DNA from 4 places in the Serratia sp. 121840015-1 genome. Region 2 is predicted to be linked to each of the others. Evidence: predicted binding sites of a transcription regulator. Region 2 holds the regulator's gene; each other region holds the start of a gene.
The links. The regulator PhoB, encoded in region 2, activates phosphate uptake and scavenging genes when phosphate is short. The targets are predictions, from matches to a motif close to CTGTCATAAAACTGNCNNAT.
Positions count from the first base shown of each region.

Region 1: the regulator PhoB is predicted to act here: its motif matches at 1,159-1,178, upstream of pstS (phosphate ABC transporter substrate-binding protein PstS).
Region 3: the regulator PhoB is predicted to act here: its motif matches at 1,833-1,852, upstream of opgB (phosphatidylglycerol--membrane-oligosaccharide glycerophosphotransferase).
Region 4: the regulator PhoB is predicted to act here: its motif matches at 1,103-1,122, upstream of ACUXAC_RS24340 (MIP/aquaporin family protein).

Region 1 covers NZ_JBSEYF010000006.1:29,081-32,025, forward strand. The annotation lists gene glmS (glutamine--fructose-6-phosphate transaminase (isomerizing)) at 1-917, shown strand, start outside; gene pstS (phosphate ABC transporter substrate-binding protein PstS) at 1,254-2,294, shown strand; gene pstC (phosphate ABC transporter permease PstC) at 2,386-2,945, shown strand, end outside.
Region 2 covers NZ_JBSEYF010000003.1:119,070-122,014, forward strand. The annotation lists gene sbcC (exonuclease subunit SbcC) at 1-86, opposite strand, end outside; gene sbcD (exonuclease subunit SbcD) at 83-1,315, opposite strand; gene phoB (phosphate response regulator transcription factor PhoB) at 1,531-2,220, shown strand; gene phoR (phosphate regulon sensor histidine kinase PhoR) at 2,245-2,945, shown strand, end outside.
Region 3 covers NZ_JBSEYF010000001.1:682,508-685,452, forward strand. The annotation lists gene opgB (phosphatidylglycerol--membrane-oligosaccharide glycerophosphotransferase) at 1-1,685, opposite strand, end outside; gene ACUXAC_RS03330 (transporter substrate-binding domain-containing protein) at 1,972-2,712, shown strand; gene ACUXAC_RS03335 (ABC transporter substrate-binding protein) at 2,713-2,945, opposite strand, start outside.
Region 4 covers NZ_JBSEYF010000008.1:33,140-36,084, forward strand. The annotation lists gene rraA (ribonuclease E activity regulator RraA) at 1-469, shown strand, start outside; gene zapB (septal ring assembly protein ZapB) at 530-769, opposite strand; gene ACUXAC_RS24340 (MIP/aquaporin family protein) at 1,294-2,139, shown strand; gene glpK (glycerol kinase GlpK) at 2,182-2,945, shown strand, end outside.

The DNA.
Region 1 (2,945 bases), on a different contig from region 2:
ACCACTCCGGTATGGTGGCGCGTTACTGGTTCGAAGCGCTGGCCGGCGTGCCGTGCGACGTCGAGATCGCCTCCGAGTTCCGTTACCGCAAATCGGCGGTGCGTCCGGGCAGCCTGATCATCACCCTGTCGCAGTCCGGCGAAACCGCCGATACCCTGGCGGCGCTGCGCCTGTCCAAAGAGCTGGGTTATCTCGGTTCGCTGGCCGTTTGTAACGTTGCGGGCTCTTCGCTGGTGCGCGAATCCGATCTGGCATTGATGACCAAGGCCGGCACGGAAATCGGCGTAGCCTCGACCAAGGCCTTCACCACGCAGCTCACCGTGCTGCTGATGCTGGTGGCGCGCCTGGGCCGCCTGAAAGGCATGGCAGAAAGCGTGGAGCAGGAGATCGTGCACGGCCTGCAGGCGCTGCCGGCGCGCATCGAGCAGATGCTGTCGATGGATAAAGAGATCGAAGCGCTGGCGGAAGGCTTCTCCGACAAGCACCATGCGCTGTTCCTCGGCCGCGGCGATCAGTATCCGATCGCCATGGAAGGGGCGCTGAAGCTGAAAGAGATCTCCTATATTCATGCCGAAGCTTATGCGGCGGGCGAGCTGAAACACGGCCCGCTGGCGCTGATCGACGCCGATATGCCGGTGATTGTGGTGGCGCCGAACAACGAACTGCTGGAAAAGCTGAAGTCCAACATTGAAGAAGTGCGCGCGCGCGGCGGCCAGCTGTATGTGTTCGCCGATCAGGACGCTGGCTTCGTCAGCAGCGAAGGCATGACCATCATTCCTCTGCCGCACGTCGAGGAAATCGTGGCGCCGATCTTCTACACCGTGCCGTTGCAGCTGCTGTCTTACCACGTGGCGCTGATCAAAGGCACCGACGTTGACCAGCCGCGCAACCTGGCGAAGTCTGTCACCGTAGAGTAATCTGCCGCAGGTAAACTGCAAAAGCCGGCCTTAGCGCCGGCTTTTTTCATGAGTAACGCGAAAGATGACAGCGGCGCCGATTCAGGGATAAACGTTGTCATATTCAAGCGGATAGGGCGTGGCCAAACGGTTTTTTTATTGCTTGGCTATTGCGCTGTTTTTGATTTAACAAGTTGATTTTTATATAAATCACCACCCCTCAAATGCACTGTAATATAACTGTCATATTGCGTACATTTTTCTGTCACCAAACTGTCCTATTTTCCCTCCTGCAGCAATACTTACTCTGATTAAAACGACTCGAAGTCGATTTTAAATATCCCATTAGGAGGGATTATGAAACTGATGCGTACCACCGTCGCCAGTATTGTGGCAGCGACCTTCTCCCTGACCGCCGTGTCCGCGTTCGCTGCTGCCAGCCTGACCGGTGCAGGTGCGACATTCCCCGCTCCGGTTTACGCCAAGTGGGCAGATTCTTATCAGAAAGAAACCGGCAACAAAGTTAACTATCAGGGCATCGGCTCCTCTGGCGGCGTGAAGCAAATCGTGGCCAACACCGTTGACTTTGGCGCCTCCGACGCCCCGCTGTCTGACGACAAGCTGGCGGCCGACGGCCTGTTCCAGTTCCCGACCGTGATTGGCGGCGTGGTGCTGGCCGTGAATATCCCGGGCATTAAATCCGGCGAACTGACTCTGGACGGTAAAACCCTGGGCGATATCTACCTGGGCAACGTCAAAAAATGGAACGACCCGGCTATCACCAAGCTGAACCCTGGCGTGAAACTGCCTGACCAGAACATCGCCGTGGTGCGCCGCGCCGATGGTTCCGGCACCTCGTTCGTGTTCACCAGCTACCTGTCCAAGGCCAACGCGCAGTGGAAAGAAAAGATTGGCGCCGGTTCTACCGTTAACTGGCCGACCGGTCTGGGCGGCAAAGGCAACGACGGCATCGCCGCCTTCGTTCAGCGTCTGCCAGGCTCTATCGGCTACGTAGAATACGCTTACGCCAAGCAGAACAACCTGGCTTACACCAAGCTGGTTTCCGCCGACGGCAAACCGGTCAGCCCGACTGAAGAGAGCTTCAGCAACGCGGCCAAAGGCGTGGATTGGAGCAAGACCTTCGCTCAGGATCTGACTGACCAGAAAGGCGACAACGTGTGGCCAATCACCTCCACCACCTTCATCCTGGTGCACAAAGAGCAGAAAAACCCTGCTCAGGGCGCCGAAGTGCTGAAGTTCTTCGACTGGGCTTACAAAACCGGCGGCAAACAGGCTAACGAGCTGGATTACGCCACCCTGCCGAAAGAAGTGGTTGAGCAGGTGCGCGCGGCCTGGAAAACCAACGTAAAAGACAGTTCAGGTAAAGCGCTGTACTAACAACGCAGGGGCGCGGGCTCGCCGCGCCCCACACAGTTCTTCAGGCTCCGATCCCGGTTGGGGCTGCCAGGGTTCAAACAGAGAGTAATCTATGGCTGAGTACAAGCCGACCATCAAAGCACCGGGCAAAAACGGTGACATCATTTTCAGCGCGCTGGTGAGACTGGCTGCGCTGATTACCCTATTGTTGCTGGGCGGCATTATCGTTTCGCTGATCTTCGCCTCCTGGCCAAGCATGCAGAAATTCGGCTTCGCTTTCCTGTGGACCAAAGAGTGGGACGCGCCGGCGGAGCAGTTCGGCGCGCTGGTGCCGATCTACGGTACCGTGGTCACCTCGCTTATCGCGCTGATCATCGCCGTGCCGGTGAGCTTCGGCATCGCGTTGTTCCTGACCGAACTGGCGCCGAACTGGTTGAAGCGGCCGCTGGGCATCGCCATTGAGCTGCTGGCGGCCATCCCGAGCATCGTCTACGGCATGTGGGGCCTGTTCGTGTTCGCCCCGCTGTTCGCCGAATACTTCCAGACGCCGGTGGGCGAAGTGCTGTCGGGCATTCCGATCGTCGGCGAGCTGTTCTCCGGCCCGGCCTTCGGCATCGGCATTCTGGCCGCCGGGGTGATCCTGGCGATCATGATCATTCCTTACATCGCCGC
Region 2 (2,945 bases):
CTGGCGAACGGCTCGGCGGTGAAGTCAATTTTCCACTCGCCCTGCAGCGAGTTGAGGTTTTTTAACCGCAGGCTGAGGATCTTCATGGGTGGGTCTCCTCAGGATTGTGCTGCACCGCATCGACCACCTGGCGGAACAGTTGATGCATCCGCCGTTGGCGCGCTTCGGGCATGTCGGCCTCCTGCGCCAGGCGCCGTTCGAACACCTCGTTGACGCTCAGCTCGTTCAGCGTTTCCTTGTCCTGCTGCGCGATCGCCTGGCGGCGTTGCTCCTTGCTGCGCCGCAGCAGCACCACTTCCACCGGCAGCTCATCCGCCATCAGCTGGATACGGCGCTGGATATCGCTGAGGTAGTCCTGCGTCGCCACTTCGATATCCAGCCACACCGGCAGCTCGCCGGCATAGTCGGCAAATTGCTGCAGCTGCCGTTCGATCTCGGCCAGATCGCCTTTGATCAGCTGCATGGGCTGGAACTGCGGGATCGTTAACGCTTCTACCTGCTGCAGGGCACCGTCGGTGAAATCCACTAGGAAGACGCTTTTGGCTTTGCCCAGTTCATCGAAGCTGAGCGGAATCGGTGAGCCGCTATAGCGAATATGTTCCGACTTGGCGACGTTCTGCGCGCGGTGAATGTGGCCCAGCGCGATGTAATCGGCAGGGGGGAAGGCCTGCGCCGGGAAGGCGTCCAGGGTGCCGATATAGATGTCGCGCACCGAGTCGGAGGTGGTGACGCCGACGGTGGTCAGGTGGCCGGTGGCGACGATCGGCAGCGGCAGGCCCAGCTGCTCGCGGCGTTCGCAGGCCGCCTGATACAGCGCTTGGTAATGTTCGGCAATGGCTTCCTGCAGCGCCTGCTGTTTCTGCGCGCCGGATTCGCCGGCGCGGCTGGTGAGCAGATCGCGCGGCCGCAGAAAAGGAATGGCGCACAGCACGGCGCCCGGCTGGCCGTCGCGCCGGTTAAGCACCACGATCTGCTGCTCAAGGGAGCCCTGCGCACTCGCGATCACCGTGGTGTTCAGGCAAGAGAGCAGTTCCCGCGATTCGTTCAGCGTCGCTACCGAGTCGTGGTTGCCGCCCAACACCACCAGTTGGCAGCCGGTGCGCTGCAGTTCCACCACGAAGCGGTTGTACAGCTCGCGGGCGTAGCTGGGCGGCGAGCCGGTATCGAATAGGTCCCCGGCGACGATCAGCGCATCCACCTGCTGCTGCTCGATCTGTTCGATCAGCCAGTTCAGAAAAGCCTGGTGCTCGGCGGCGCGGCTTTTGGTGAAAAAGTACTGGCCAAGATGCCAGTCAGAGGTGTGGATCAGGCGCATGACACTCCCGGATGCAAAGGTAATGGCGATGATTATAAAGGCCGCGGCGGCGCCTGTCCCGGCGCAATGGCGACGACTACGGAATGATTTTTCTTTGCACCGGGAAATAATCGCTATGCTTACTGCCTATAACAGCCGCTTTTTTTCATAAAAGTGTCACAAAACTGACGCATAATGGCGCCCGCAAAGTCGCTAACACATTGGCAGGATTGACGATGGCAAGACGCATACTGGTGGTGGAAGACGAAGCGCCGATCCGTGAGATGGTGTGCTTTGTGTTGGAACAGAATGGTTACCAACCGTTGGAAGCCGAGGATTATGACAGCGCCGTGACGCGCCTGTCTGAGCCGTTCCCTGATTTGGTGTTGCTCGACTGGATGTTGCCCGGCGGTTCCGGCATTCAGTTTATCAAACATATGAAGCGCGAAGCGCTGACCCGCGATATTCCGGTCATGATGCTGACCGCGCGCGGCGAAGAGGAAGACCGCGTGCGCGGCCTGGAAGTGGGGGCGGATGATTATATCACCAAGCCGTTCTCGCCCAAGGAGCTGGTGGCGCGCATCAAGGCGGTCATGCGCCGCATTTCACCGATGGCGGTGGAAGAAGTGATTGAAATGCAAGGGCTGAGCCTGGATCCGTCCTCCCACCGCGTGATGGCTAACGATCAGGCGTTGGACATGGGGCCGACCGAGTTCAAGCTGCTGCACTTCTTTATGACCCACCCAGAGCGGGTTTATAGCCGTGAGCAGTTGCTTAATCACGTCTGGGGCACTAACGTTTATGTGGAAGACCGTACCGTTGACGTGCATATCCGTCGGCTCCGCAAGGCGTTAGAAACCAGTGGGCATGATAAAATGGTTCAAACCGTTCGGGGCACCGGCTACCGGTTCTCAACGCGCTACTGATCGCGCCGCGCTGGAGAATATGTCGTGTTAGAACGTCTGTCGTGGAAGAGGCTGGCTCTGGAGCTGGCTCTTTTTTGTCTGCCCGCCTTACTGCTGGGGCTGATTTTCGGTTATCTGCCCTGGTTCCTGCTGGCCTCCGCGCTGGCTGCGCTGGTGTGGAATTTCTACAACCAGCTCAAACTTTCCCATTGGCTGTGGATCGACCGCAGCATGACGCCGCCGCCCGGCCGCTGGAGCTGGGAGCCGCTGTTCTATGGCCTGTATCAGATGCAGCAGCGCAATCGCCGCCGCCGGCGTGAGCTGGCGCTGCTGATCAAGCGCTTTCGCAGCGGGGCCGAATCGCTGCCTGATGCGGTGGTGATGACCACCGTCGAAGGCAATATCTTCTGGTGTAATGGGCTGGCGCAGCATCTGCTCGGCTTTCGCTGGCCGGAAGACAACGGCCAGCACATCCTCAACCTGCTGCGCTATCCGGAATTCAGCCACTACCTGCAACAGCAGGAGTTCTCGCGCCCGCTGACGCTGCAGCTGAACAATGAACACTACGTCGAATTCCGCGTAATGCCTTACTCCGAAGGGCAGCTGCTGATGGTGGCGCGCGACGTCACCCAGATGCGCCAGCTGGAGGGCGCGCGGCGCAACTTCTTCGCCAACGTCAGCCATGAGCTGCGCACGCCGCTGACGGTGCTGCAGGGCTACCTGGAGATGATGGGCGATGAAGAGCA
Region 3 (2,945 bases), on a different contig from region 2:
CAGACCCGGCCGATCTCGTAGCATTTATCGACCCAGACGAATTTTTCCCCCGCGCCCAGCCCGGCCAGCTGCTTGCGCAGCGGGGTGGAGAGGTAGACGTTGAACATCGGTTCGATGCGGTTATCGCCCACCCGCAGGATAAACGGCACTTTGTAGGTGACGCCGGAGAAGCTGAAGCTGCGCTGGCGCGTATCCACGCTGTAGTCGCTGATGCGGTTCGGCAGGCCCCACTGGTTGATCACCGCCGGTTTCCAGCCGTTGATCTTCTCTTCGATGTTCAGGAACACCGTAGACAGCGACGGCGCCGACAGGCTGCTGCGGCCGAGGCCGATGTAGTTGTCGCCGCCCATCACGTCCAGCACCGTGGCGCCGTTGTCCAGCGTGCTGCGCTTCTCGTTGCGCTGCTCCGCCAGCGGCCGGGTGCCGTCGATGATAAAGAACAGGTTGCGGCGCTTCTGTTTGGTCAGGATATCGTAGGCGGTGTTGTTCATCGCCAGATGATCGGAGGACACCACGATCACGGTATTGCTGAAATAGGGCGAGCGTTTGATCTTGTCGATCAGCGCGGCGATGTGTTGCTGGCTGCAGGCCACCGCGCTCAGCGAGCGGTTTTCCTTGTTCTGCCAGGCGTAACTCTTTTTGCTGCAGCCGGCGGAGATAAAGCCGTCCGGGTGATGGGTGTCGACGGTCAGGGTGAACAGCGAGAAGGGTTGGCGCTGCCTGGACAGCTCGACGAACTTGCCGTACACCACGTCCAGCACGCTGTCGTCGTACCAGCCCCAGTCGTTTTTGTAGCTCGGATCGGCGACCTGTTCGCGCAGCTCTTTGAAGCCGTAAACGTGGTCGAAGCCGTGGGATTTCAGGAAGGTGTCTTTACCGGCGAACGCCAGCTCGGCGCCCTGATAGAAATAGTTGCTGTAGCCGGCGGCCTTCAGCACGTCGCCCAGGCAGACGTTCTCCGGGTAGAAGGTGGAGACCGCGCTGGAGGCGTTGCCGTCGAAGGGCGCGAACAGCGGAATGCCGCACTGCGAGGCGACCATGCCGGCGATGGTGTAACCAGTGCCCGGCAGCTGCTGGGTGTTGCTGAAATCGATGCTGTCCGTGCGCAGGGCGTTCAGCTCGTCGGCCAGGCCGGGAAACAGCTCGGTATCGAAGTAGGTGCGCTCCAGACTCTCGGCATAGATGTACACCAGGTTCGGCCGCTTGCCCTGCACGGTCTTTTTCGGCGCCTTGTAGTAGGTGGTGAAATCGGCGGTATCGCCGACGATCTGGCTCTTGACCAGCAGCGAGATGTCCTGAAACGCCGGGGTGGTGCCGACCGAGAACAGCGCCAGCAGCACGGCGACGACGCTGTAGGCCACGCTGCTGCCTTTGGCCTTGCGGCGCAGCAGGCTGCGGGCCAGCACCGCGAAGATAAGCCCCAACGCCGCCAGCAGGCCGATAAACGGCAGCACGTATTTGCTGATGCCCGCGCCTTTGAGGCTGCTGGTGACGGTGTAAATCACCGCGTCGGTGATGCCGTCGCCGGTGAAGTAGTTGCTGGCGATCAGGATGACGTTCAGCACCAGATAGCTGCCGAGCAGCGTCAGCAGAATGGCGAACCACCAGCGGTTGGCGGCGGCCCGGGTGCGATAAATCAAAATCGACGCCAAAAAGAGAACAAACGAAACGACTGCTAAAACCATCCGCCAAACCTTGTCTGATTGAAATAAAACCGTTGCTGCCCTGGTTTGCGCCGCCGAGCGTGCCGCGGCGCGAAAAGTGAAGGGTATAGCCTATTGCCGGCGGCGGAACAACGCGCGATCTCCCGCTACGGCCGACGAGCGGCGGCTATTGTACATTTTTATGACAATAGTGTGACGTTAATCACGCCGACGGCGGCCTCGGCGGCGAAAGCTTGCTGGTCGGAGGTTTCGCTCTACGCTTAATGAGCGCCACGACGGTGCGCCCATCAGCCATTCAGGAGGAAGTATGCAGACGATTCCCGCCGCGGTACTCGACGATCTGGCCCCGCAAGGCGTGTTGCGCGCGGCGATCAACTACGGCAATCCGGTGCTGGCACAGGCCGGGGCCGGTGGCAAACCGCAAGGCGCTTCGGTGGAGCTGGCCGCCGCGCTGGCCCAGGAACTGGGCGTGGCGCTCGAACTGGTCACCTATGACGCGGCGGGCAAGGTGTTCGCCGACCTGGACAGCGGCGCCTGGAACCTGGCGTTTATGGCCATCGAGCCGGTGCGCGCGGCGCAGATCGCCTTCAGCGAGCCCTACGTGATCATCGAGGGAACCTATCTGGTGGCGAACGACGCGCCTTACTTTGAGGTGGCGCAGCTCGACAGGCCGGAGGTGCGCATCGCGGTCGGCCAGGGGGCGGCGTACGATCTGTTTTTATCGCGCACGCTGCAGCAGGCGCAGCTGGTGCGGGCGGCAACCTCCGCCGAGGCGATCGCGCTGTTTTTCGAACGGGGGCTGGAGGCGGCGGCCGGCGTGCGCCAGCCGCTGTTGGCCGCTGCGGCCGCCCATCCCGGCTACCGGGTGCTGGAGGGGCACTTCACCGCCATCCGGCAGGCGATGGCGGTGCCGCGGCAAAAAACTCAGGGCGCCGCCTACGTGAACGATTTTATCGAGCGCTGCAAGACCAACGGGTTGGTGAAGGCGGCCTTGCAGCGCAGCGGCCAGGGCGAGGTGACGGTGGCGCCACCGGCCGCCTCGGCGTGATCAGTCCAGCTCCACCGCGTACTGTTCCACCGGCGTGATTTTCTTGATCAGCTTGTTGTCGAACAGGAACTGTTCGTAAGCCTGGTAGCGTGCCCGATCCAGCTTGGCCGGATCGCGTGCGAACAGCGGCAGGCTGGCTTGCCACGCCTGTTTGTTCAGCTCGGTATTCAGCTCCGGGTGCGCCTTGGCGAACGCCAGCCAGGTGTCCTGCGGGTGCGCATGCAGGTAGTCGC
Region 4 (2,945 bases), on a different contig from region 2:
CGAACTTTGCGACATCTATCATGAAGAGGTGAACGTTGTTGAACCTCTGTTCTCCAATTTTGGCGGGCGTACTTCATTTGGCGGGCAGATCACCACGGTGAAATGCTTTGAGGATAACGGCCTGTTGTTCGATCTGCTTGAAGAAAACGGCCGCGGCCGCGTGCTGTTGGTCGACGGCGGCGGTTCGGTACGCCGGGCGCTGATCAACGCCGAACTGGCGCGCCTGGCCGCCCAGAACGAATGGGAAGGCATCGTGGTGTACGGCGCGGTGCGTCAGGTGGACGATCTGGAAGAACTCGACATCGGCATTCAGGCGATGGCGGCGATCCCGGTGGGTGCCGTGAGCGAAGGCGTGGGCGAAAGCGATATCCGCGTCAACTTCGGCGGCGTCACCTTCTTCTCCGGCGATCACCTGTATGCCGACAACACCGGCATCATCCTCTCCGAAGACCCGCTCGACATCGAGTGATTTTCGGTCATGAAAAAGGGCGCCTGAGGCGCCCTTTTCGTTGCTGCATGGCGTGAGGAATCAGACCTCTTCCATTTTGCCCAGCAGAGCGCGCAGGCGATCTTGCCATACGTGCTGTTCTTCTTTCAGCTGTTGGTTTTCGCGCACCAGCGCTTCGTGGTTGCCGGAGGCAGCCTGAACTTCCTGCGACAGAGAGTTGTTTTTGTCTTTCAGCTCTTCAATTTCCATCTGCAACAAGGTGATGGTATCAATCGCCTGCTGTACTTTTGCTTCCAGTTTCTCAAATACTTCAAATGACATGCTTCAGTCCCCTCATGATAGCAAGGCGTACATCTATAAGTAGCGGCCGCAACGTCGGCTGCAGCTACTGCGAATATTGCATCGCGCTCAGTGACGCGCGCCGTTACGGAAGGCGCGCCAGTCTCGATTCGTTAAAAACGATTGTAAGTAGCCAGTCTCCGCCTGTCTAGCAACATACCGGATCATCGCGCAGTCTGTTGCAATTTTCCTGCCCCCGCCATCAGCAAAAACTGAAAATCCCCGCCGCCACCGCCGCGAGTTGTTAACAACCCTCGCCAAACCACTGGTCAGATCACACTTTTATGGCTCAGAAAGAACACTAAACGACGCGAAATCGCTCAATTTTATGACGCGCCACACACATTTTGATTTCGCTATTTCTCGTTTATGTTCGTTAACGATAAATTTACATCACGTCCTTATTCAATAATTGGACGAGATGAAAAAAACTGTGCCCATAGGCCGGATGTATACCCAACTGAGCCTATAAACCAACAACCGCCGTTTTGCAGGACAACAACATTATGAGCCAAACCACCAGTCCGACATTAAAAGGCCAGTGCATCGCCGAGTTCCTCGGCACGGCGCTGCTGATCTTCTTTGGCGTAGGCTGCGTTGCCGCGCTGAAACTGGCGGGCGCCAGCTTCGGCCAGTGGGAAATCAGCATCATTTGGGGCCTGGGCGTCGCCATGGCCATCTATCTGACCGCCGCCATTTCCGGCGCGCATCTCAACCCTGCGGTCACCCTCGCTCTGTGGCTGTTCGCCTGCTTCGACGGGCGCAAAGTGGTGCCTTACATCATTGCACAGGTCGCCGGTGCCTTCTGCGCCGCTGCCCTGGTCTATGGGCTGTACTACACCCTGTTCTTCGACTTTGAAGCGGCTCACCACATGGTGCGCGGCAGCAACGAAAGCCTCGAACTGGCGGGCATCTTCTCGACTTACCCTAACGCGCACATCTCCGTCGGCCAGGCCTTCCTGGTAGAAACGGTGATCGCCGCCATTCTGATGTGCCTGATCCTGGCGCTGACCGACGACGGCAACGGCATTCCGCGCGGCCCGCTGGCCCCGCTGCTGATCGGTATTCTGATTGCCGTGATCGGCGCCTCCATGGGACCATTGACCGGCTTTGCGTTGAACCCGGCGCGTGACTTCGGGCCGAAACTGTTTGCCTACCTGGCCGGCTGGGGCAAAGTCGCCTTCACCGGCGCACGGGACATCCCGTACTTCCTGGTGCCGATCTTCGCCCCTATCGTCGGCTGTGGCCTGGGCGCTTTCGGTTACCGCGCGCTGATTGGCCGCCACCTGCCGTGCGACGTCTGCGTGACGGAAGAAGAGCCTGATGCCAAGACCCAGCAGCGCAAAGCGTGATGGGTGCAGTTTTACACGGTTAACAACAGCAGGATAATTACCATGACTGTAGAAAAAAAATACATTGTCGCACTCGACCAAGGGACCACCAGTTCACGCGCCGTCGTGCTCGATCACGACGCCAACATCGTTGCGGTATCGCAGCGCGAATTCCCGCAGATCTATCCAAAGGCCGGCTGGGTTGAGCACGACCCGATGGAGATCTGGGCGTCGCAAAGCTCGACGCTGGTAGAAGTGCTGGCGAAAGCCGACATCAGTTCCGATCAGATCGCCGGCATTGGCATCACCAACCAGCGCGAAACCACCATCGTCTGGGAAAAAGAGACCGGCAAGCCGATTTACAACGCCATCGTCTGGCAGTGCCGCCGCACCGCCGACATCTGCGAGAAGCTCAAGCGCGACGGCCTGGAAGAGTACATCCGTCACAACACCGGCCTGGTGGTTGACCCGTACTTCTCCGGCACCAAGGTGAAGTGGATCCTGGACAACGTCGAAGGCGCCCGCGAGCGCGCCAAGCGCGGCGAACTGCTGTTCGGCACCGTCGATACCTGGCTGGTGTGGAAAATGACCCAGGGCCGCGTACACGTTACCGATTACACCAACGCCTCACGCACCATGATGTTCAACATCCACGAGCTGGACTGGGATGAGCGCATGCTGGAAGTGCTGGATATCCCGCGCGCCATGCTGCCGAAAGTCCGTCCTTCCTCCGAGGTGTACGGCCAGACCAACATCGGCGGTAAAGGCGGCACGCGTATTCCTATCGCCGGTATCGCCGGTGACCAGCAGGCAGCGCTGTACGGCCA